2 regions of the Paenibacillus sp. NPDC055715 genome follow, and region 2 is predicted to be linked to the other one. Evidence: riboswitches for the same ligand, from Rfam matches in the RefSeq annotation. Region 2 holds a riboswitch; the other holds the start of a gene.
The links. Region 2 has a riboswitch for ZMP and ZTP ahead of ACWGOO_RS07410 (bifunctional 5,10-methylenetetrahydrofolate dehydrogenase/5,10-methenyltetrahydrofolate cyclohydrolase). Riboswitches for the same ligand answer to the same signal wherever they lie in the genome.

Region 1: it holds a riboswitch for ZMP and ZTP, as region 2 does, so the genes downstream of both, ACWGOO_RS12385 (TIGR01440 family protein) here and ACWGOO_RS07410 (bifunctional 5,10-methylenetetrahydrofolate dehydrogenase/5,10-methenyltetrahydrofolate cyclohydrolase) in region 2, are expected to answer to the same signal.

What each region holds. Positions count from the first base shown of each region.
Region 1 covers NZ_JBSHGA010000006.1:172,378-184,510, reverse strand. The annotation lists gene spoIIR (stage II sporulation protein R) at 205-897, shown strand; gene ACWGOO_RS12400 (L-threonylcarbamoyladenylate synthase) at 1,080-2,318, shown strand; gene ACWGOO_RS12395 (manganese efflux pump MntP) at 2,491-3,051, shown strand; gene ACWGOO_RS12390 (low molecular weight protein arginine phosphatase) at 3,137-3,721, shown strand; ZMP/ZTP riboswitch at 3,800-3,881, shown strand; gene ACWGOO_RS12385 (TIGR01440 family protein) at 4,167-4,754, shown strand; gene ACWGOO_RS12380 (serine hydroxymethyltransferase) at 4,885-6,135, shown strand; gene ACWGOO_RS12375 (hypothetical protein) at 6,307-6,627, shown strand; gene upp (uracil phosphoribosyltransferase) at 6,983-7,612, shown strand; gene wecB (non-hydrolyzing UDP-N-acetylglucosamine 2-epimerase) at 7,722-8,891, shown strand; gene ACWGOO_RS12360 (AtpZ/AtpI family protein) at 9,063-9,317, shown strand; gene ACWGOO_RS12355 (ATP synthase subunit I) at 9,310-9,690, shown strand; gene atpB (F0F1 ATP synthase subunit A) at 9,720-10,544, shown strand; gene atpE (F0F1 ATP synthase subunit C) at 10,650-10,874, shown strand; gene atpF (F0F1 ATP synthase subunit B) at 10,985-11,473, shown strand; gene ACWGOO_RS12335 (F0F1 ATP synthase subunit delta) at 11,470-12,015, shown strand; gene atpA (F0F1 ATP synthase subunit alpha) at 12,035-12,133, shown strand, end outside.
Region 2 covers NZ_JBSHGA010000003.1:85,501-97,633, forward strand. The annotation lists gene ACWGOO_RS07375 (amino acid permease) at 1-157, shown strand, start outside; gene ACWGOO_RS07380 (hypothetical protein) at 996-1,274, shown strand; partial or broken gene ACWGOO_RS07385 (IS110 family transposase) at 1,394-1,660, opposite strand; gene ACWGOO_RS07390 (hypothetical protein) at 1,896-2,603, shown strand; gene ACWGOO_RS07395 (S-layer homology domain-containing protein) at 2,981-6,421, shown strand; partial or broken gene ACWGOO_RS07400 (nitroreductase family protein) at 6,486-6,793, opposite strand; gene ACWGOO_RS07405 (cyclodeaminase/cyclohydrolase family protein) at 7,157-7,792, opposite strand; gene ACWGOO_RS07410 (bifunctional 5,10-methylenetetrahydrofolate dehydrogenase/5,10-methenyltetrahydrofolate cyclohydrolase) at 7,789-8,655, opposite strand; ZMP/ZTP riboswitch at 8,769-8,853, opposite strand; gene ACWGOO_RS07415 (fatty acid desaturase) at 9,073-10,128, shown strand; gene ACWGOO_RS07420 (sensor histidine kinase) at 10,200-11,333, shown strand; gene ACWGOO_RS07425 (response regulator) at 11,330-11,929, shown strand; gene ACWGOO_RS07430 (deoxynucleoside kinase) at 12,099-12,133, shown strand, end outside.

The sequences.
Region 1 (12,133 bases), on a different contig from region 2:
GTGAGATACAAAGGGTCCAGATTGTGAAATCTGGGCTTTTTCGCATTCGGGGGTAACTCTGTAGCTTCGGCCCAGATCTATGTGCTCGATGTAGGGTGTATTGGGTATTTTTAAAATGATCTTGAACATTTTACGAGATTCATAGGTTTAGCCTCTCCCAAACCGGATAGACTGATAGACATGATAGAGTTTGGGGGGATTGGGATGAGAAGCTGGACCAAGCAAGCTGCAATGATACTATTTTGTGTTTCGATATTAATGATGTCGTGGGAAGGTCAAAAAACAGATGCCGCCATGACACCAGGGGCAAGAGGGCCTGTAGGGGCAGGGATGGCAACGACAGGAGCGGGCGTCATTCCTCATGATTCCATCCGATTGCGTATTTTGGCCAACTCGGATCGCCCGGAGGATCAGCTGGTAAAACGTGAAATAAGGGATTCCATCGTACAACAGATGAGTGCGTGGGTGGGCAAGCTGGAAAACCCGCAAAGTTTGGAGCAAGCCAGAGTGCTGATTACTGCTCATTTACCCGAAATTGACCGTTTAGTAGGCGCGGAACTGGCTCGACGGGGCATTTCATACGATCATCAGGTGGAATTGGCAAACGTACCTTTTCCGACGAAGATGTACGGTGGACTTGTCTATCCCGCAGGTAAGTATGAAGCGCTTCGGGTCACGTTGGGACAAGGTAAAGGGCAAAATTGGTGGTGCGTGCTGTTTCCTCCGTTATGCTTCATTGATGCAGGCAGCGGGGAAGCGGCGGCACAAACCGTCTCGGCAAAAGCGGACCAAGGAGGCGGACGGACGAATGCTGCTGACAAGGAGCCGGAAGTACGGTTTTTTCTATGGGATGCGTTAACGGGGTTGTGGGGATGGGTGAGTGGTCTTTTTGCCTAATCGTCGTAAGTTGTAGAAAAGAGAACAACGGGTGCATGACCCCGGTATGTTATAATGGGATATAGGGTTTACAGCTATGAGACATGGACAGATTCGGTTTAGATAAGCCGCCAAAGTAAGTTCTTTGGGGATAGAGCAAACTGAACAGGACTGTATGACAATAAGGTGTGGGATGATCTGATATGAGCGATAAATCGAATCAAATACAAGGTTTGCGCGGAGAGTCTGTGCAGAAGGAAAAATATGAGCGGGTACTGGATGAACAGGGGCTTCATGAACTAAAGCCGCCGTTGGCGGATTCCCATACGAAATGGTGGGACGTAAGAGGCTTGGTTGTTGAAGGGGAATTCTCTGGTGAAATGTCATCTGGACAAGCCCGTATTGCGGCGGAAAAAGGCATTCGTGAGGCCGCCGCGCTGCTGCAAGCAGGAGAGACGGTAGCGTTCCCTACCGAGACGGTGTACGGCTTGGGCGCGGATGCGCGCAGCACGCAAGCGGTAGAATCGGTATTCGCCGCCAAAGGGCGTCCTTCCGATAATCCGCTGATCGTGCATGTTTCCGACCCTGCCCAGTTGGACGGCATGGTAACGGAAGTGAATGATATGGCGCGGGCGCTGATGGATGCGTTCTGGCCGGGACCGCTCACGCTGGTGCTGCCCGTGATGCCGCAAGCACTGTCGCCCCGTGTGACGGCGGGGCTGAACACGGTCGGCGTGCGCATGCCGGATCATCCGGTAGCGCTGCGCCTGATCGCGGAAGCGGGCTGTCCGCTGGCTGCGCCAAGCGCCAATCGCTCGGGTAGGCCCAGTCCGACCCTTGCACAGCATGTGCGGGAGGACCTGGAGGGCCGCATCGGCGGCATTTTGGACGGAGGCCCCACGGGTGTGGGGCTGGAGTCCACGGTGGTGCAGGCTGGTGACGATGGAACCGTCACCATCCTGCGCCCCGGCGGAGTGACGGCCGAGCAGCTCGCTGCGGTCGCTCGCGCCGTCGAGCTGGACCCGGCGCTCGCCGCCGCTTCGCCCGGCGAGGACGACGACAGCCCGGCACCGCGTTCGCCGGGCATGAAGTACACGCACTACGCGCCGCGAGGCCGCTTGAGCGTAGTGCAAGGCCCGTCACCCGCTGAGGTGACGGGCTGGATTCGCGCCGCGCTGGCGGAGGCGTCCGCGCGCGGGGAGCGCACGGCGGTGCTCGCGTTCGAGGAGCATGCCGCTGGCTATGCCGGAGAGCGCGTTTACGCGCTGGGCAAGCTGGATGCGCTCCATGAGGCGGCGCAGTGCCTGTACGGCGTGCTGCGCCGCTGTGACGAGGAAGGCGTCACCTACATCTTGGCGGAAGCTTGTCCGCCGAAAGGGCTGGGAGACGCTGTCATGAATCGCCTGCTCAAAGCAGCAGGCCATCGGATCGTCCGTCTCTAGGACGATCTGGACATTTGTCCATAGATGTAGAGGCTTTAAATTGATTAGCCTTTCAGCATCATTATCCTATCACCTTATCCCGGTGCAGCCACGTTCACCGTATGCTTGTACTGTTTTGCCTCTTGTCCGCATAACGTGTACAAGAAGCGGACGGATACTGGGGGGATGGAGTATGCTGGCAGCCTCTGCCCATGCCGGGCAGATTGTAACAATTTTGGTCATGGCTGTAGCGCTGGGGATGGACGCGTTATCGTTGGGCGTAGGGATCGGTATGAAAGGGATACGCTTGCGGGACGTGCTGCGGATCAGCACGATCATTGGCTTTTTTCACATTTTGATGCCATTGCTAGGTATGTTCACAGGCCATTATATGAGTTCTTTACTGGGTCATGTAACGACCTACTTTGCAGGGGGATTACTCATCCTTTTGGGCGGGCATATGGTTTATAATTCCTTCAAGGGGGACGGAGTACAGGTGCTGGACCATCGTTCGTCCTTGGGCCTTTTGTTATTTGCGCTTGGAGTGAGCGTCGACTCCTTTTCTGTTGGGGTGTCACTTGGCATGTTCCAGAGTGATTTAGTACTGACCGTTCTGGCGTTTGGCTTTTGCGGGGGGGCGATGGCGATGCTGGGACTGCTGTTAGGCCGCAAGGTCAGCCGCAATCTGGGAGACTATGGAGAAGCGGTGGGCGGTGCCATTTTACTGGCGTTCGGCTTTATGTTTATGTTTTGATTTTGGGGCGGACAGTGTAAAATAAATACAGGATTTTGGTAATCCTCATGTTTATATATTTTTTCAACATACGGGGGTGAAGACGTTGAAACATATCTTATTCGTATGCACAGGGAACACCTGTCGCAGTCCGATGGCTGAAGGGATGCTGTGCAAGCTGGCTACTGAGCACGGGCTAGGGTTGGAAGTGCGTTCAGCGGGAGTAGCCGCGATGGAAGGCACACCCATTTCCCGACATGCAGAGGCGGTGCTACGTGACCACAATATCTTGGATCAAATCACCTCAACTCCTTTGAACGGTGGGCTTGCCGAGTGGGCACATCTGATTTTAACCTTGACCCAAGGGCATAAGCAGCACTTAATTCAGCGCTTTCCCCAAACGGTGGGCAAAGTGTTTACGCTCAAGGAATATGTGGAGGACCGGGATTCGGTGCTGAATGATGTGCAGGAGCTGGATGGCCTGTACGCCTTGCAACAACTGATGGGTTCGCTGGGTCAGGAGCTATCGGCACAGGAGCGTGAGCGGATGATTGAACTGCGTCAACGTATTTCAGGCTTTGATATTTCCGATCCGTTCGGCGGTTCGCGTGAAGATTATGATGTCACGGCTGCGGAAATCCTAACGGCGCTGCACAAGCTGGTGGACAAGCTAAAGGCTTTGTCCGAATAAAGTTTGTATCACTCATCTATTTTGTACGCGATCTGTTGATTTTCGGCGGTTAATCCGTTAAGATAAGGTGGAAAAACAAGAATCCGGTGTAACTGGCGACAAAAGTGGGAGTAACCACGATGGAGCACCGGATATACGGCCGGTCGCCTGGGCAAAAGAGCAAATCCACATAGGTTGTGGACTGCTCTTTTTTCGTATATGAGCTAGGTCCGGCCTCCAGTGGCCTTCCGTTCGGACGAATGGCCATTATTACTTCCGTATGCTGTTACTTCGAGTATCCAAACCGAGAAGGGTCCTTTAAGCGGTTCTTCCATTTTTCCTGCTCGAAATCCGATTTATCGGCTATAATATAGTCAAGATTGTGATATCAGGAGAGAGTGTGTTGAACGTGGGGCATAAGCCCGTGTCCAGTCTCTGTGGGGCTGTTCAACCAAAGGAGGTTCCAATGGTAGGACAATTGGATCATGAGGTTACGCTTAAAGCACAGACCGCTTCTGTCATGAAGGAAATAGCAGAAGCAGCCAGTCTCAAGGCTGGTCGCCTGTTAGTTATCGGCGTAAGCACCAGTGAGGTGGCGGGAAGCCGGATTGGCACGGCGGGAGCGCTCGATGTGGCGCAGCAATTGCTGGCTGGAGTGGAGTCTGTTCGCAGGGCGTACGGCTTTGATGTAGCGTTTCAATGCTGCGAGCATTTGAACCGTGCGCTAGTGCTTGAACGAGCCGTACTGGAGCGGCTGGGACTGACGGAGGTTGCCGCCGTTCCCGTTCGTACGGCAGGCGGATCTATGGCTACCGCCGCCTATCGTTCGCTGGAAGATGCCTGTCTGGCGGCGAATGTACAGGCGCATGCGGGAGTAGACATTGGCGAGACGCTGATCGGTATGCATTTGCGGCCGATTGCCGTTCCGTTTCGTCCAGGCCTTCGCTGGATTGGCGAAGCGCGTGTTACGGCGGCGTTCACTCGTCCTCCGCTCATTGGCGGACAACGAGCGGTGTATAGTCTGGAGCAAGAAGGCGGCGGAAGCTGCGACTAGCATTTGTATTTTGGCTGGGACTGCATGTTTGTACTGATCTTTTTTTTGCATTGATGATGAGGTACCCAACAGAGGAGCAGGCGTTTGCCTGTATACCTGACAATTGACCATGGAGAGGGAGTAATCAATCATGATGGAACATCTGCGTAAAAGTGACCCGGCAGTGCTGGAAGCAATGGGACTTGAACTGAAACGACAACGCCACAATATCGAGCTGATCGCATCCGAAAATATCGTCAGCGAAGCAGTAATGGAAGCAATGGGCTCTGTACTGACAAATAAATATGCTGAAGGTTATCCGAGCAAACGCTACTACGGTGGCTGTGAGCATGTAGATATCGTCGAGGACATTGCACGCGACCGTGCCAAAGAACTGTTCGGTGCAGAGCATGCTAACGTACAGGCTCACTCTGGAGCGCAAGCGAACATGGCGGTATATCTGGCAGCTCTTAAACCTGGAGATACCGTACTGGGTATGAACCTGGCGCACGGCGGTCATCTTACACACGGAAGTCCAGTTAACGCCTCCGGCTTGTTGTATAACTTTGCCGCTTACGGCGTACGTGAAGACAACTTCCGCATCGACTATGATGAAGTGCGCAAGGCAGCCTTCAAGCATCGCCCTCGTCTGATTGTAGCCGGAGCGAGCGCGTATCCGCGTACCATTGATTTTGAAGCCTTTGCCTCCATTGCCAACGATGTGGGCGCTCTGTTCATGGTCGATATGGCACATATCGCGGGTCTTGTGGCAGCGGGTGTTCATCCAAGCCCGGTTCCGCATGCTCAATTTGTAACAACAACGACACATAAAACGTTGCGTGGTCCGCGTGGAGGTTTGATTTTGACTCGCAAAGCGTGGGCGCAAGCGATTGATAAAGCGATTTTCCCAGGTATTCAAGGGGGACCGTTGATGCATGTGATCGCATCCAAAGCCGTTGCCTTGGGTGAAGCGCTCCAGCCTTCCTTTAAAACTTATGCGCAAAACGTAGTTCGCAACGCCCGGGTGCTGGCTGAGTCATTGCTGGCTGAAGGCATTAACATTGTATCCGGCGGTACGGATAATCACTTGATGCTGCTGGACACGCGTAACTTGAATATCACTGGGAAAGAAGCGGAGCATGTGCTGGATTCCGTGGGCATCACGGTCAACAAAAACTCGATTCCTTTCGACCCGACCAGTCCATTCGTTACCAGCGGAATTCGCATTGGTACACCTGCTGCAACATCCCGTGGTATGGATGAAGAGGCTATGGTCAAAATCGGTAAAATCATTGCTGAAACTCTCAAAAATCCGAAGGACGATACGGTATTGTCTAAAGCCAGCCAAGCTGTTGGCGAACTGACAGACAAATTCCCGATCTACCCAGGTATTCAATACTAATTCATCTACTTGTTTGATAAGGCTGTTTTTCTTCCGTAAGCTGGAGGGGAAACAGTCTTATTTTGATTTCTAGCGACTAAAAACTTACATTTTTAGGTAATAACCGATTGCAGTAAGGATTTGTTGCGCTTCCCTTCATAGGGTCATTCCGTTCCTGCGGGGTTGCTCATCGTGATCGAGTTGACCTTTCAGGTTCCGTGCTACTTTCTGTTCGTCAATTCCGTGGGCAAGCACTGCATCACCAAGGAGTTCAAATTCGTACCCGCTTTCAAAAGTATCACGTCCAGTGACGAGATGACAGGTGATCTGGGTGCTGAGATATCCCGGCATGTGAGTGAAGGCGAGATATGGAGGAGGAACTTTCAACGTTTCCCAAAGAGACTGAATCAGGATCTGAGCAGTAGCATGCAAGCCTATATAACGGGAGTCATTACGAAGGACGAAATGCTTCAGCAATTTCAGGGAGCGTGGGGCAATTTGAAGTATAGATAAAAGTTTGATGCTGTATCAGGACACAAAGCCTGTAGCTTGGGCAGGAAAGTCCAAAGTTCAAGGCTTTGAAGGTCAAGTGCCGTCAGAGCCTTTTTTATGAACTTTTTGTATGACAAAAGTCACTCCTGAAGTGGGCGAAGTACGCATTTTATCTGTCCTATCTTTTCTTGACAAAAGGTTGCGGTGTCAGGTGTTAAATCAATCAAGGGAATGTTATAATAAACAGGATTTACAGGCACGCATTGCATCTATGCTTATTTGGTTTGTACAAATAGGCTACATAGATCCTTTCTATAAAGGATGTTCGATATTCTGGTGCGAAAGAACGTGACGATAATAGCGGAGGGAATATATCATGGCAAAACTGGTGATTTGTGATCACCCTTTGATTCAACACAAACTTACATTTATCCGCGACGTGCGGACCAACACCAAGGATTTCCGCGAACTGGTGGATGAAGTAGCAACTTTGATGGCTTTTGAAATTACGCGAGACATCCCGCTGGAAAGCATTACGGTGCAAACACCGGTTGCTGAGACAGAAGGTAAAGTGATTTCCGGACGTATGTTGGGCCTCATTCCGATTTTACGTGCAGGCTTAGGTATGCTGGATGGCGTCGTAAAGCTGTTGCCAGCAGCAAAGGTAGGACATGTGGGACTGTTCCGTGATCCCGAGACATTGCAGCCTGTGGAATACTATACGAAGCTGCCTACAGACGTGACTGAGCGTGAATTAATCGTGATTGATCCGATGCTTGCAACAGGCGGCTCGGCGATCGCGGCTATTGATGTGTTAAAAAAGAGAGGCTGCACCCAAATTAAAATGATGAATTTGATTGCCGCTCCTGAGGGAGTCAAGGCCGTTCAGGATGTCCATCCTGATGTAGATATTTATGTTGCTGCACTGGACGAGCGTCTGGATGATCACGGCTACATTATTCCGGGTCTTGGTGACGCAGGAGACCGTCTGTACGGAACCAAGTAAACGGCCTCTGGTCATTTGGCATAATATATGGGCGTTACGGACAAGTTGTTTTTCATAGGAGAACGATTTTGGAGCCGGACGTTTATTTTGAAAAGGGGTTCAACAGAAAATGTCCAAAATCAAAGTGATGACTATTTTTGGCGTGCGTCCGGAAGCGATTAAGATGGCTCCTCTTATTTTGGAGCTTCAACGTCACCCCGAGCACATTGAGTCTGTAGTATGCGTAACGGCTCAGCATCGCCAAATGCTCGATCAGGTTCTAGAAGTATTTAATATTCACCCTGACTATGATCTGGATGTGATGAAGGATCGTCAGACGCTTAATGAAATTTCCATTCGTGTACTTCAAGGTCTGGAACCCGTGTTACGTGAGGCAAAGCCTGATATCGTGCTCGTTCACGGAGATACGCTGACGACTTTTCTGGCCAGCTATGCGGCCTTTATGCAACAGATCGAAGTAGGGCATGTGGAAGCAGGCTTGCGGACGTGGAACAAGCTTTCTCCGTACCCTGAGGAAATGAACCGTCAGTTGACAGGAGTGCTGTCTGATCTTCATTTTTCTCCTACATCTTTATCGGCTGGAAATTTGCGGAAGGAAAATAAACCTGAATCGCGAATATATGTAACAGGCAATACAGTGACTGACGTATTCCAGTATACGGTTCGCCAGGATTACGAGCATCCGGTGCTGGAATGGGCTAAAGGCAAGCGCCTGATTCTGATGACGGCACACCGTCGGGAGTCCCAGGGGGAACCACATCGCCAAATTTTTAGTGCGGTCAAACGGATTGCGGACGAGTTTGAGGATATCGCTATCGTGTATCCGGTTCATCCGAGTCCGGCTGTGAAGGAGCCTGCATTTGAGATTTTAGGCAACCATCCGCGTATTAAGCTGATCGATCCGCTGGATGTGGTGGATTTACACAATTTTTATCCGCACACTCATCTCATTCTTACCGATTCCGGTGGTCTTCAGGAGGAAGCACCTTCATTCGGCGTGCCTGTATTGGTACTGCGCGATACGACTGAAAGACCGGAAGGAATTGAAGCTGGCACACTGGAACTGGTGGGTACAAATGAAGAGAATGTCTTCAATCGAACCAAGGCTCTTTTGACGGATTCTGCTTTATATGAGTCTATGAGTCAGGCAGCAAACCCTTATGGCGATGGACAAGCATCGGTAAGAATTGTAAATGCGATTTTGCACCATTATGGTGTTCAAACCGAACGTCCTGAAGAATTTCACACAATGTTCACAGAGGGTGTTCGTACGATATAATTATTCTTTATAAGGTAAGCATACAGTTAAACTGTACGGTTACCAAGGAATACAGCAATTTTAAGATGCTTTGTCGACTGATTTTATACTTTAAGGCGCTAAAAATCTCAATTGACAAAGCATCTTATATTTAAGTAAAATGGACTGGAATTGCAGGGGTGACATGGAAAAGTGGCCAAACCTTCCAAGCAAAACAACAACCGAAATAACACCGGAAATGCCTTCAAGGCAATTGGACTGGTGAGTGCTATCGGCATTGATTTGGCGATATGCACACTGGGTGGTTTTCACGCCGGAAAGTGGTTTGACGCCAAACTGGGTGGCTCCGGAATTTGGATTGGCGTAAGCGTTCTCGCAGGCTTGGTTGTAGGCGCATTGAGTATTGCCCTTGTGATCGGAAAGGTTTTGAGGAATAACCATGAGTGAGATGACCCGAATGCAAAGAATGCTATGGATCGTAGCGCTTTTTATTATGGCTCTGTGTTTCCTGGTCTCTGTTTTCATGCCCCAACATCGTGATATTGCTCATGGACTTGTTCTGGGAACGGGAGTAAGCTGTCTTAATGTGCTGTATATGTCCTACAAAATTCGGCAGGTTGCGAGTGCGGCCGCCGATGAAGGCAAGAAGAGAGCGGTGGGCATCGGCTTGGGTGTTCGCTTAGCGACCTCTATTCTGGCAATGGGGCTGGCATTGAAATTTCCGGCCTATTTCCATGAGATCGCTGTAGCGGCAAGCTTGGTGACTGGACAATTTCTTCTTTTATTTATTGGCATCATATTCGCGCTTCAGGAAAAATGATGGCTCAACTGAGAAAGGGGTGAGAAAACATGTTGCATGAATCACCGGTTATTCAATTGGGCGGGTTCAATATTGACTTGTCCATCATTATTATGTTAGTTGTAACCTGTACGATTGTGTTTGGACTTGCCTTTGCCGCGACGCGTAATTTGTCCGTGGATAATCCCGGCAAGCTGCAAAACTTTATGGAATGGGTTGTTGAATTCGTTCAAGGACTGTTATCCAGCACAATGGATTTGAAGAAAGGGAAGCCATTCCTCACATTGGGGATAACGCTGATCATGTTCATCTTCATTGGGAATATGCTTGGGTTGCCGTTCGGAATCGTGACTAAGTTCGATAATGTGCAAAGCGCACAAGTATTTGGACATGAAATCGTTCCAGTCAAGGAAGCATTAGAACAAGCACAAGCGTCTCATCCGGGTGAACCTGCTTATGTGGGTGTCAACTGGTGGAAATCACCTACCGCAGATGCGGGTGTATCTATGGGATTGGCGGGTATGATCTTCCTATTGGTTCATTTTCTGGGGATTTTCCGTAATACTAAGGCATACTTTAAGCATTACATTCAGCCATTTCCTTTCTTTCTGCCGATTAACCTGATTGAGCAGTTCTCAAAACTGCTAACGCATGGTATGCGTCTATTTGGTAATATTTTTGCCGGCGAGGTTTTGATTAGTGTCCTGCTGAAAATGACGACGATTGGCGTTGGAGGATGGATTGCTTCCGTATTGGGGCTGGTTGTCTGGCAAGGATTCAGTATTTTTATCGGCAGCATTCAGGCATTCGTCTTTACCATTCTGACGTTTGTGTACATTTCACAAGCAATCGATACGCATGAAGAAGAGCATTAGGCAAGTTCAGTTTTCTGGTTTTTAGTTAAGTTCAGGAGTACGCTTCGCTCTTAACTGCAAATACATGTACAACACAAATACACATCTCTAAGGAGGATTTTTAAAATGGGAGTTTTGGCATATGTCGCAGCTGCAATCGCAGTAGGTCTGGGCGCGCTGGGCGCTGGTATTGGTAACGGTCTGATCGTAAGTAAAACAGTTGAAGGTATCGCTCGTCAGCCGGAAGCAAAATCCACGCTGCAAACAGTAATGTTTATCGGTGTAGGTCTGGTCGAAGCCCTGCCGATCATCGGGGTCGTTCTGGCATTCATTTTCTACGCAGCAGCTTAATTGAATGGAAACAAGGTTTGGCGGGGAAGGCCACAGCCATCCACGCCTTCTTTGTTGGTTTGAACATGAAAGGTCTAGGACTGACGTTCACCGGAAAGGAGTGACTTCAATTGCATTTTGAATGGACAAACATCGTTTTTACTGTGATTTCATTTTTGATCTTGTACTGGCTGCTGAGCCGTTATGCTTTCGGTCCCCTCTTTTCTGTCATGGAGAAGCGGCGTGAGCTTGTTTTGAAGCAAATGAATGAAGCGGCACAGACGCGCGAACAGGCTGCTGCCTATGTTGAGGAACAAAAGCAGGCTCTCCAACAGGCACGCAAAGAAGCCTACGATATTATTGAGCAGTCGAAACAAACAGGTAGCAAGCAAGCGGAGCAAATTATCTTTCAGGCTAAAGACGAAGCTGTTCGCCTGAAGGACGAAGCTGTTCGTGAGATCACCAGCGAGCGTAATAAGGCAGTTGCCGAGCTTCGCAGCGAAGTGGGCCGGGCTTCGGTACAAATCGCTTCCAAGCTGATTCAAAAAGAAATCAAGGAAGACCAAGTCCAGGGAGAGCTTGTCGACCAGTACCTTAAAGAGGTAGGAGGCAAAGCATGAGCCGGGATACGGTAGTTGCCAAACGGTATGCGAAAGCCTTGTTTGAAGTGGCAGAGCAAGAGCAAACCATTATGGAGACCGAGCAAGAGCTGCGTGCCTTTGTAGAAGCTGTCTCCGGGAATGCTGAAATCCGTAAGTTCATCGATTCTCCTAACATTACGGAAGCAGTCAAGCTTCAGGTTCTGGCTAACAGTTTTGAGGGTAAGCTGTCTGCCACGCTGATCAACACAATTAAGCTGTTGATCCTGCGCAGCAGAGCGGATTTGTTCGAATCTCTCCTCGCTGGATACCTCGATATTCAGGAGTATAAGCTAGGACTTGCCCATGCGAAGGTGTATTCCACTTATGCGCTCAGTGAGCAAGAGAAAATAGCGGTAGCCGAGCAATTCGGAGCCCGTGAACATAAAACAATCCGTGTGGAGAACATAGTAGACCCGAGTCTGCTGGGCGGATTGAAAGTGGTTATCGGCGATACGCTGTACGACGGTAGTCTGGCCGGCAAGTTGGATCGTCTTGAGAAATCCTTTAACAGACGAGTATAGAAGATAGGGGTGAACACACTTGAGTATCAAACCTGAAGAAATCAGTTCATTGATTAAAAGTCAGATTGAACAATATAAAAATGATATCGAGGTCGTTGAAGTCGGCACTGTTGTTGAA
Region 2 (12,133 bases):
TATCTTCTTGTTCCTAGTGATCGTTGGAATGTGGTTCAATCCAGACACGCGCACGTCATTGATTGTCGGAGCAGCATTCATGGCAATCGTCATTGCCGGCTATTTTGTCTTTGGTATGGGGAAGAGGCAGAGAATTGAAGAATTAGATAAGAAGTAGAAGGTTGCTAAATGAGCATTTTGCATAAATCCCAAGAGCGATTTCAAATTAGCAATGTATAGATCGAAACGGTTTAGTTCGTCTATATATTGTACTTTTAAGCGTTAGGAATCGAATTATGCAAAATGCTGGAATATGTAAAAATTTGCCGAGTGCCATTCAGGTTATATCCTGAGTTCGCTCGGCATTTTTACGTGAGGTTATCCTTTTCGCACAAATTGCGTAAATATAAATACAAAAAAAGTGAGAAAGGAAACGATAAAGCTAGCTAGGCCATACTATTTCGCGTTGCTTTAAACTCCGAGATGTCGGAAAATAAAAACAGGAGTCCTAAAAAAAATTGTGCAATAGTGGATGAGTGCTTAAAGGTATCCAGATATGCGAGAGAGTATTCTGTAGATATCCATTTTGTTAAATATAGATAAGTTCACCCTTCCTGATTATATTGTATATTCTAAAAATCAGATTGTGATACTTCAAATGAACATAAAAATAGAGTAGGCGTAATGTAGGTAAAGAGCTTCCTTTTTGCTTTTGCGTCAGAGAGAATAAGTGGAAAGAAGTAGTACCGAAGCTCGCAGTATAAGGAAAGTCAACGGGCAATTTGCCTATTTTCAGGGAGACAAACACGTATTGAATTCAGGAAACAACGAATTACTATAGAAGAAACTAAATATAATCAGGAGTATGGTCCCGTATTCCCTCATTTTATTTCTAATAAGATGAATTCCATAATATTGAAGATACATTTGGACTGCGAAGATAAATGAGTAAGCTCAGTGTATTTGTGCAGGTGTGAACAATAGAATGATACATAAGGAAATGAGGAAGATATCGGATGAAGGCGAAGAAGTATATTATATTGATGACGGCTGTAATGAGTTTAACCGCCATGCTGGCAGCATGTGGTGACCTCCAGAAGCAAAGTGAAGGTAAAGTTACGACCGGAGCGACAACGGCTACGTCTACAACTGCCACAGCCACACAGGCTACTAAGATGGATCTTGATGCTACGGGACAGACAAGTGTGGACGCTACGGCGAGCATTACAACAGACAATGCTGCAAAAGGTGAAGCAAAAACGTACTCAGACGTAGCTAAAACGAAGCCCGAGTAGCAAGCAGGACAAATAGGGCTAAATACGACGCAGAGCAGCTTCTTATCTTTGCGGATCGTTACGGACTGGTACGCATTTCGGATCATCCGATTCGGCGGGTTTCCGATCCAACCGGAAAAGGTAATCGTGCCAAACAACGATTCCTGGATCTGTTTCTTTTTCTTTTTGAGCGATCCTTTCACACAAACGTCAAGCTCTTGGGCGTCGATGTACCCTTACTTCATGAGACGAGTCAGTAGTTCTCGGCCAGATACGCCGAATACATCGGAAATCACGGTTCCCAGCTTCACATTGCTGGCTTCCAGAAATTTTTGAATCCGATTCTTCTCCGAGGTGAGATGCCCGATACGTTTTTTACGAAGTCGGCACAAATCTCGCATTTCACGATGGGTTTGTTAAGCATTATGGTATCTACACAAATGGAACAAAGACTCAGGGCAGCTACGGATCAGCAAAATACTGGGAAATAACATCATTCAACTTCAATGGTAGCCAAATATCTACACGTTAAATATTCATGTTTGAAATTTTTTCTCTTCTAATATTTAACTGTTAAATAGAATGATTGAAAAGATATACTGTTAATAATATGAATTTATTTGGAGGAAAGAGGTTGAGGGTATGTTGTTGAAAAAATGGCTATTATTCTGGATGATAGGTATTCTCATGGTGGCATCTGTGGCTTGGAACGGTGGAGTAACTTATGCAGATTCTTATTACGAATACGCTTGGGATAAGTACAAGGGCACGGAGATCAAGACCTACAGACTGACTCCGGTACATGGAAGAGAAGGGAAAATGGATAAGAAAAAGTTTTTTGACGCTATTAGCAAAACCCCAAATGTGTATGGGAATTTCAGCGGCTATGAAACGGGTAAAACAACAGGAGTTGTAACCAAGAGTGTAACGGATGGCATTTATAAATTTACGGTTATTGATTTTATTCGCGATCAGGAGCCTGAGGTTGTAAAGTATATAAATCCCAGAGGTGGTATTCCTCATAGATGGAACGGAACTAGTGATATTCGAATTTTTATGAGAGGGTCAGAAGCAACTTCTTTGGCGAAACTGTTTTATGAGGGAACACCAAGTGAAGGACGATATCAATTTAATGCTAACGCTGTCTATTTAGTTACTTTCTGGTCCAGTACAGTAAGACCTATCAGTGGGATGTCTGCTGAAGCGCTAATCGAGGAAGGAACACCTACGTTTATAAATCGACAGCTTGTAGGTCAAATAAAAGATAAAGATCCCGCTGCTTATCCGCAAAATGGAACTTTAAATGGATATTATTATGTTTATAAGGGTTCTAAGTATATAGAAGAATAAAAGAGAAAACGGGATTTAAATAGTAGACTCTACATGATAAGAGATAACATTTTGTATTCTCCATGCCAAATGCGGATACAAGATGTTACCTCTTGTATAAACATCTGGTTACCAATGAAGACCATTGTTAAGTAATTGGGATATACAGCTTTAGAAACATATGAATGAATGAGAACAGAATTGCAAGAACTACTTTTTTTTACTGTCCTTATTCAATCTTGGAGAGATTATTCCGATAGTTTAAATATATACAGTTTTTTGTTAATAGAAATGGAAATTCGTTTGAAAACAAAAGGGTTATCTTCAAAGTTGAAACAGAGGAACAGGTGAAAGTGACCCAATGCTATCTCGTAAAGGAGGTGTAATGGTCTAAAATAATGAGATGTGAAAAAAAGTTCAAACGAATGAGGCAATACATGGCTGGTTTACTGGCTGTTTGGTTGTTCTGTATACATACTGTGCCTGTTTTTGCAGTTAGGGCCTTTAACGATATTGAACATTCCTACGCAGCGGATGCGATTGAGGCCATGGCTGCTCAAGGTTATGTTACGGGTTATCAGGATGGTAGTTTTCGACCTGTACAGTTTATTTCACGGCAGGAATGGGCTAGCATCTTTGCTAAAACCTTAAAACGTACACCTAATGACAAAGACGTTATTTCTTTTCGTGATGTGTCTTCCTGGGCTTTACCTTATGTTCAGATCTTGCAGAAAGAGAACATTACTAAAGGAATTGGTGATCAATTATTTGGTGCCAAGCACAATATGACTCGTCAGGATATGGCCGTTTGGTATGCTAGGTATTTTGGTATTTCTGAAGATACCCGTTCTGTCGGTATATCCAGTTTTGTGGATCAATCTAATATATCAGACTATGCACAAACGAGCGCGTGGCTGATGGAGCGATTAGAGCTGATAGAGGGGGATACGAATCATTATTTCCACCCCAAAAAATTTGTGACACGACAAGATGCCACGTTGGTTGCTTACCGGGTATGGCTAGGCGGTGACGATCTGAGAGAGCGTGCCAAGCATTTGCTGGAATCATTAGGAAACGGAGCTGTGACGACGAATCAGCCGTCAAGCCTGCCGGAACCGAAGAAAGTAGCGGTCGACTTGGCACCGGAAATTAGTCACCAACGTGTGAATCCGGAAATCGAGGAGCCTAAAAGTCACAGTCCAAGGACCGATTCACCGCCAGATCATTCTTCGGATTTTGTAGCGGATGAAGTAGTAATCAAGGCGCCGGAGTTGGTAAATCAACCGGAAACGTATCCTTCGTATCAGCTGTCCTTTGAGCTCTACAATAAAGGGCGCTTGGTAAGCATTCCCGATGTCAGCCTCACAAGTGTCACTTACAAATTTAGTGATACATTAGGTGTTTTTGATGAGCATGGGAAAATCGCGCATTCCGAAAATATTCCTGCTGCAGATGGTATTATTCCTGTCGAGTTGGAAGTCACCATTGCCAAGCCCCATCGGGTACTTAAAGCACAGACCCAGCTGATCGTGAAAGGGAAGGCTCCTCCAGTAGAGGATCCAAGTGCAATTGTAGCAGATGAGGTAGTAATCAAGGCGCCGGAGTTGGTAAATCAACCGGAAACGTATCCTTCGTATCAGCTGTCCTTTGAGCTCTACAATAAAGGGCGCTTGGTAAGCATTCCCGATGTCAGCGTCACAAGTGTCACTTACAAATTTAGTGATACATTAGGTGTTTTTGATGAGCATGGGAAAATCGCGCATTCCGAAAATATTCCTGCTTCAGATGGTATTATTCCTGTCGAGTTGGAAGTCACCATTGCCAAGCCCCATCGGGTACTTAAAGCACAGACCCAGCTGATCGTGAAAGGGAAGGCTCCTCCAGTAGAGGATCCAAGTGCAATTGAAGCGGATGAGGTAGTAATCAAGGCGCCGGAGTTGGTAAATCAACCGGAAACGTATCCTTCGTATCAGCTGTCCTTTGAGCTCTACAATAAAGGGCGCTTGGTAAGCATTCCCGATGTCAGCGTCACAAGTGTCACTTACAAATTTAGTGATACATTAGGTGTTTTTGATGAGCATGGGAAAATCGCGCATTCCGAAAATATTCCTGCTTCAGATGGTATTATTCCTGTCGAGTTGGAAGTCACCATTGCCAAGCCTTATCAGGTGCTAAAAGCACAGGTCCAACTGATTGTGAAAGGAAAAACTCCTCCGGTAGAGGACCCGAGTGTAATCAGGTCCGTATACTTGGCGACGTACACCATTTCACAGGCCGCTACTCTAGACCCTGCAGCCTGGAGTATGCCCTACGTATTTCATAATGCCAAGGGAGAGGTCATACCGCCCGGTTTGTTGCCGTCAGACTTGAAGCTTCGGATAGAGGATTCCACGGGAATATTTGACGAGGATGGACATATTGCCAATCTGCATCTGATTCCGGCAGTGGACTCTGTCATTCCATTCAAGATCGAGGTTGAATCACCATCTCAGGGAATTCACTTCATATCCGATGCCGAGTTAACTGTAGTACCCGGAAAACGCAAAAAGCAATATTTTGCTGTCTCCATAGTACTGCAGGGAAGTAAGGAAGTGGGCGAAACGACCACGGTAGACGAAATTAAGCAAGCTCGTCAATTGCTGATGAATCACTTTGGCCCCAACTTAAAAGTGACCTGGGCTATGCAAAATGAATTTGTTTTTTACATTGAGAATCGCCCGCAGCTTAAACAGGTTTTTGAATACGTGGATCAGTATGGCGATGAAGTCGGGATTATGGACGGGGATGCGAATAACAAGTTTAATCTTCATAGTTGGGAAGATCGGGAGGCCGAGTGGTTGTATATGTATCGTTATACTGCACTCAATGAGCTGCACCAAGGCGGTACGTTGGGATCACCTTCGGTGTTTGAAAGCATGGATACAGACCAGTATCGGAAGTATCTGCCTAAATCATTGTCCACCTATACGGTTAATCCTGAGCAGGCCCAATGGCTTAAAGATCATTATAAGATCACTTCAGCCATGGGGTGGTCGGCTACACAGTATAATGTTAACGACATATATGGTGAGGGTTCACCTTTGATGCCTTACTGGTCCAATAAGGATAATCCGATTGTTCCCGCACAGGGGCTTACCGATAATAGCGGTACCGTGTTTATGAACTCGGTTACGATTGATCCCATTGGATCACGCTATACAGAAGGTTCCTCACGCTGGACGCTCGCACCAGGTGACCCAAATATGAATGAAAAAACGGATGCGGCACCACAACTGTATATAGCACAGCAATATCTGGATAATCCTTATCAACGCTTAAATACGGTAAACTACATGTCCATTATTCTGGACATCCACTCGTTTGCCACAAAACCACACCTGTCTCAAATATGGGATAACTTTGTGAATCACTTCCCTGCTGACCGTGAGGTCGAAATTGTGGGAGTGGACGGGCTGAAGCAGATTTATGAATCGTCAGCTGGATCGAATAATGATCATTCGAAATTTTCACTCATGTTTAGGGGCTCCGGCATTGCTACGGGCTCCAATAATTCGCCGGCCAATCTGCGTTACTTGTGGACAGAAAACGCCTCACAGCGGATCATTTTATCCAGGGAGGATGGAGATGCGGCATGGTCCATTATTGATTTTACGGACTATACCCGCAGTCCGGTTCCCAAGATGCCGTACGGCAAGGTGAAATCGAAAGTGGATGTAAGCTATGTCACCGGAAGGAACTTCAAGCTAAATCCTACGGCTCCGTTAACAGCAGATGAAATTCAGCGCGTAAAAGATCGTTTGAAGGAGATTTATTTCTCAGAAAAAGTGAACTATCAGTAAGAACAAGAACTGAAGAACCGAGAGCATATCGCTTTCGGTTCTTTTTGGTCTACTCGTCCTTTAGTTACACCCATTCAATAACTTGATCCGCAGGTCGCCGAGTCTTTCCGCGTGGCTCATTCAGACGATATCCAAAAGCCACCATGCAGGAAATGCCGAAATGCTCGGCATCCATGATCCTTCTTCGGAAAGAGTTTGTTCGATTTTGATTTTGTTAAAACCTTCCAGTTGTTTTTTGGCCCCCCAAGATTATGGGAGCAGCTTCTCACGCATGGCGTTACTTTGGACGACAACGAATCTCCAGGGTTCAATGCCAAACGAGTTGGGGGATAAACGACCTGTTTCGAGAATAAAATCGAAGTCCGATTTGGAAGAACTCTGACTCCGATTATTAACTTAATGAAGGATTTGGGGAGAAGACTATAAAACCAAGCATCGTGTAGGCGTTTCGAGATCGCTTGGAATCACTCTGGCCATTCGCTCAATTCCGCAATTTTGCTGTTAAAATCATAAGTGACCTCGGCCCCCAGCTTGTCAAAAACAGAACGGAGGGGAATAAACGCCTGCCCCTTTCCGGGCAATAACCCCGTTACTTAGGGAGACAGGCGTACCGTTGAGGCGGACGAGAATCGGTTTTTGTACAGGAACCGGCGTACTGTAAAGAAATTCATAATCCCCTATGCCGAGCTGTGAGCATGGAAGCAGAATATGGCTTGGGACGAGCTCCTCCAATGGTCAGCCCGTAATTCGGCTGCGCACGATCAATAAGGTTTGTTCTTTGATTTGTGCAATTTCACGGATGAGTGTAGCTGTTTTGGTTTCATAGGATTGTTTGACATCTAAGTCCTTTAGTGAGGCAAGGTTAATGTCAACGGTAAGCAGGGCGGATTGAGCAGCAGCTTCAAACAGGATTGCGCCTATGCCGAGATCAGAAATGACATTTTTATTGGACGCCTCCACAATTCGGTAGGCGTGGGACAATCCGTCCCGGCATACTTCCAGCAAACGCATCGGCACCTCAATGGCGGCGATCACTGCGTTCTGTAGGGAATGGGTTCGATAGCGTTTTTCTTCGTCTGTTTCTTTGGGCAAGCGCAATGCGGTCATGTATTGTTCAAAGGATTGAATGTCTGCGGTCATCAGTTCCTCACAGCGCGCAGACAGATTTTCCATGCTATGAATCACTTCAGTGATTTGTCCATGAACATGCGCGTATTTTTCTCCTTGGGAAAGGTTGGCGGTCATGGAGGTCATAGCCGCGCCCAGTGCCGCTGCCAGTGCGGATACACTTCCTCCTCCGGGGGTAGGCGCTGCGCTTCCAGCTTCTTTCAGAAAATGCCTGATGGAATCATTCCACGACAGTTCACTCATGAATAAACCACCTCTCTGGAGTATTGTTGCAGGTCAATCGCTTTGAGCAGATTTTTGTACAAAATTGCAGTCGTTAATGTGCCGACACCGCCGGGCACGGGAGAAATCGCATGTATCTTTTCTCCAACGTCTAAGGCGGCATCCCCCACTATTTTTCCCTCCAGCGTCTCGTTAATTCCTGCATCCACCAGAATCAGGCCGGGATGCACCATATCCTGTGTAATCACATCAGGGCATCCGACTGCGACGAAGGCAATATCTGCATGACTCAAATGCTCTGCAATATCACGTGTGCCCGCATGACAGGCGGTGACGGTCGCATTTTCTCTTTGCAGCATGTGAAAGAGCGGGAGTCCCACGGTCTGTCCGATGCCAACAAGAGTAACATTTTTGCCTGCCAATGTATGGCCGTAATGTTTGAGCAGTTCAATACAGGCTTGAGGTGTAGCGGGATACAGTCCAGCTTCCCCTGTAACGGTAGCCAGTTTATTGCCCGGGGTAATTCCATCAATGTCCTTGTACGGGGCGATGGACTGTTTGATGACGGATGCGGATAAATGCTGGGGAAGGGGCAATTCCAGCATAATGCCATGAACATGAGAGGCTTCATTCAGGCTGTCAATCAGGTGAAGGAGCTCGGCTTCTTTAACATGGCGGTCAAAGATATGAAGATGAAAGGAGATGCCCAGCTTCTCCGCTATTTTTTGCTTGGTCCGGGCGTAGTAGGCAGAGGCAGGATCGCCTTCTACCAACAGTGTTGCCAAATGAGGGCGATGCCCTTGCTGTTTCATTTGTTCTACCTGGGTACGGATCGTTGAATACACTTGCTCAGCTGCTTCTTTGGATTTCATAATGATAGCCATAGTCCGAACCTCCTCTAAATTTATCGCATAATGGAATCAACAGGGTGTCATGGTCTTGTAAAACGAAAAAAAGTATTTGCACAAGGTCGTCACGACAGACGAATCCTCTGCAAATACTTCTCCCAGGCGAACGGCACGCTTTCATTGTATGCTCCCTCGTGGTTGATTCCACTGACTTCGCCAGTCACATACAGCGTTATTTACTTTGTATTTTAACAAATATTCTACCGAAAATAAACCCGTGAACATTTGGCAAAGAGGTAATGTTATTTGCCTATATGACAAATGTCATATCCCTGAACTGACATTTATGACTACATCGAACACAGGTACCCCCTTATACTAAGGTTAGATCAACATGTACGCCTGACGAGATCAAGGTATGGGCGTCATTTTAAAGGAGGATCAACACTAAGTATGACACAACTCCCATTAGCCCAATTGAAAAAAAATATGGCTCCCTACGAGAAAATAAACACGAGATCCAGCGTTCTGCAACTCATTAACACCCTGGGTCCACTGATCCTGCTATGGTATGCCGCTTATCTTAGTCTGTCGGTATCGTATTGGCTGACCCTTCCCATTACTATTATTGCTTCCGGGTTTGTTATACGAACGTTTATCATTTTTCATGATTGCGGTCATCAATCGTTCTTCAAAAGTCGCAGGCTGAATGACATTGTAGGCACGATTACAGGTGTTATTACACTTTGCCCGTATGACCAATGGAAAAATAGTCATGCGATCCACCATGCAACCAGCAGTAATCTGGATAAACGAGGCACAGGTGATATGTGGGTGCTTACGGTGGAAGAGTATGTAGAAGCTTCTGCATGGACACGACTGGCTTATCGTATATACCGGAGTCCATGGGGTATGTTCGGACTCGGTCCGATCTACACTTTTTTGATTTCCTATCGCTTTAACACAAAGAATGCAAAACGCAAGGAAAGAATAAATACGCATGTAACGAATATATCTCTAGTTTTATTGTATGCACTGTTGTGCTGGACTATCGGTTGGCAGGCTTTTGTTTTGGTGCAGGCACCTATTTTTTTTGTATCAGGTGTGCTGGGAATATGGTTGTTCTATGTACAGCATCAGTTTGAGGATTCGTATTTTGAGCATGATGAAGACTGGAGCTATATTAACGCAGCCGTAGAAGGCAGTTCTTATTATAAGCTTCCTAAGGTATTGCAATGGATTACAGGTAATATCGGTTTCCATCACGTTCATCATTTGAGTCCGAAAGTGCCGAATTATAATTTGGAGAAGGCGCATGATGCAACCCCGCAGCTTCAAAAAGCGACGACCATCACGGTAAGAACCAGTCTGCAATCTCTGAAGTTCCGGCTTTGGGATGAAAGTACGAAAACCTTTTTGACCTTTAAACAAGTGAAGCCGTTGCTCACCAAACGGGTTGCCGCTACGAAATCCGTTCCCACATCTGTTGTGAGCACGGAAAGAAAATAACTTTGTACGAAACGCGATATGATAAGATAAGGGATGTAAGCTGAATTAGTGAATCATAAAGGGTGGGTAGGATGCAAAAATGGTATCAGATTTTCCAAAGAAATACGGGGCTTAGCCCTTATGTGTGGATTGTCTTTTATATCCTGCCCTTTTATTTTTTTAGCTCTTCATCTACAAGTCATATTATTCTGGGCACCGCCATTATTTTAGTTTTTTTTGCTTGTTATGTGCTGGCTTTTGTTTCGCGGGGCTGGCTGATATACTTCTGGACCAGTGTACAGATCGTCATATCGATTACGATGACGCTGCTGTTCAGCTATATGTATTTTTCCATATTTATCGCCTTTCTGATCGGTAATATTAAAAGTAAAGCCGCATTTACGACACTGTATATTCTTCTTATGATTATTACCATTGGATTGATCAATTATGGTTTTGTTTCTGATAATCCTGTTTTTATTAAGCAGATCCCTTTTATTCTGCTGAATCTGCTTGGTGTAATCTTGATTCCGATAACCACTTTTAACCGAAATAAAAGTGATCGGCTTCAAGTGCAATTGGAGGATGCCAATAAGAAAATATCGGAATTGATTAAGCTGGAGGAGCGGCAAAGAATTGCGCGCGACCTGCATGATACCTTGGGTCAGAAGCTGTCACTCATCGGGCTGAAAAGTGATTTGGCTGGCAAGCTGATGGGTCAGTACCCGGAGCGGGCTCGCGCTGAAATTAACGATGTCCGTCTTACGGCGAGAAGTGCGTTAAAAGAAGTGCGGGAATTGGTCACTCAGATGCGAGGTATGCGATTAGAGGATGAATTACTGCGTATTCGACAGATTTTAAAGGCTGCTCACATTGAATTCACCTTGGAGGGCGACCCAAAGCTGGAGCATACGTCTTTAATGAACGAGAATGTGCTTAGTATGTGCATGAAAGAGGCGGTGACCAATGTGGTTAAGCACAGTGGTGCTAGAGCTTGCTTCATTGCCATTGAGCCGTCTCGTAAGGAGCTGACCCTTCGGATTCAGGACAATGGAGTCGGCGTTACGGGAGAACATGCAGCCTTTCGGGGGAATGGTCTGCGAGGGATGAAGGAAAGACTCGAATTTGTGAACGGCTGTATGGAACTGCGTTCAGATCAGGGAACGGTCCTGATCATTAAAGTGCCGAATATCACTGAAAAGCCAAATGAGGAGGTGGGGCCATGATTCGAATTGTCATTGCGGAAGACCAGCGTATGCTGCTGGGTGCTTTGGCCTCCCTGCTGGACTTGGAAGAGGACATGAAAGTAGTCGGAAAAGCAAGCAACGGGGAAGAGGCTTTAGAACTGGTCAAGCTGCATCAGCCGGATATATGCATCATGGATATCGAAATGCCAATCAAGAGCGGATTGGATACGGCTGAGGAACTTAAAGGCTTGAATTGCAAGGTGCTGATTCTAACCACGTTTGCCCGTCCCGGATATTTTGAACGGGCCATCAAGGCAGGCACGCACGGTTATCTGCTCAAGGACAGTCCCAGTGAAGAACTGGCTTCCTCGATTCGAAGTATTATGGCAGGCCGGCGTATCTATGCCCCGGAACTGGTCGATGATGCTTATGCCGAAGTCAACCCACTAACTGAGCGTGAAAAGACCGTTTTGGCGCTCATTGCAGACGGAAAGAACACAAAAGAGATTGCTGGTGAACTGTATATAACGACAGGAACGGTGCGCAATTATATTTCAGTTATTCTCGATAAGCTGGGTGTCAGCAACCGGATTGAAGCGATTATGCGCTTTAATGAAAAAGGCTGGTTTAAATAAGCGATAGCAGAAATGTCCAAGGAGAAACAGGGTAGCTATGAAGGAAGACATAGCCTCTCTGTTTTGTTGTTTTATCCGTAGATTTGATATGCCTTTAGCCTACTTCCTTGTGATACAATAGGATAGCTGTCCATGGGATGGACTGAAGTACAAGGAGGAACGGAAGCACATGAAACAAGCCCCGTTTATAGCTGTTGAAGGGCC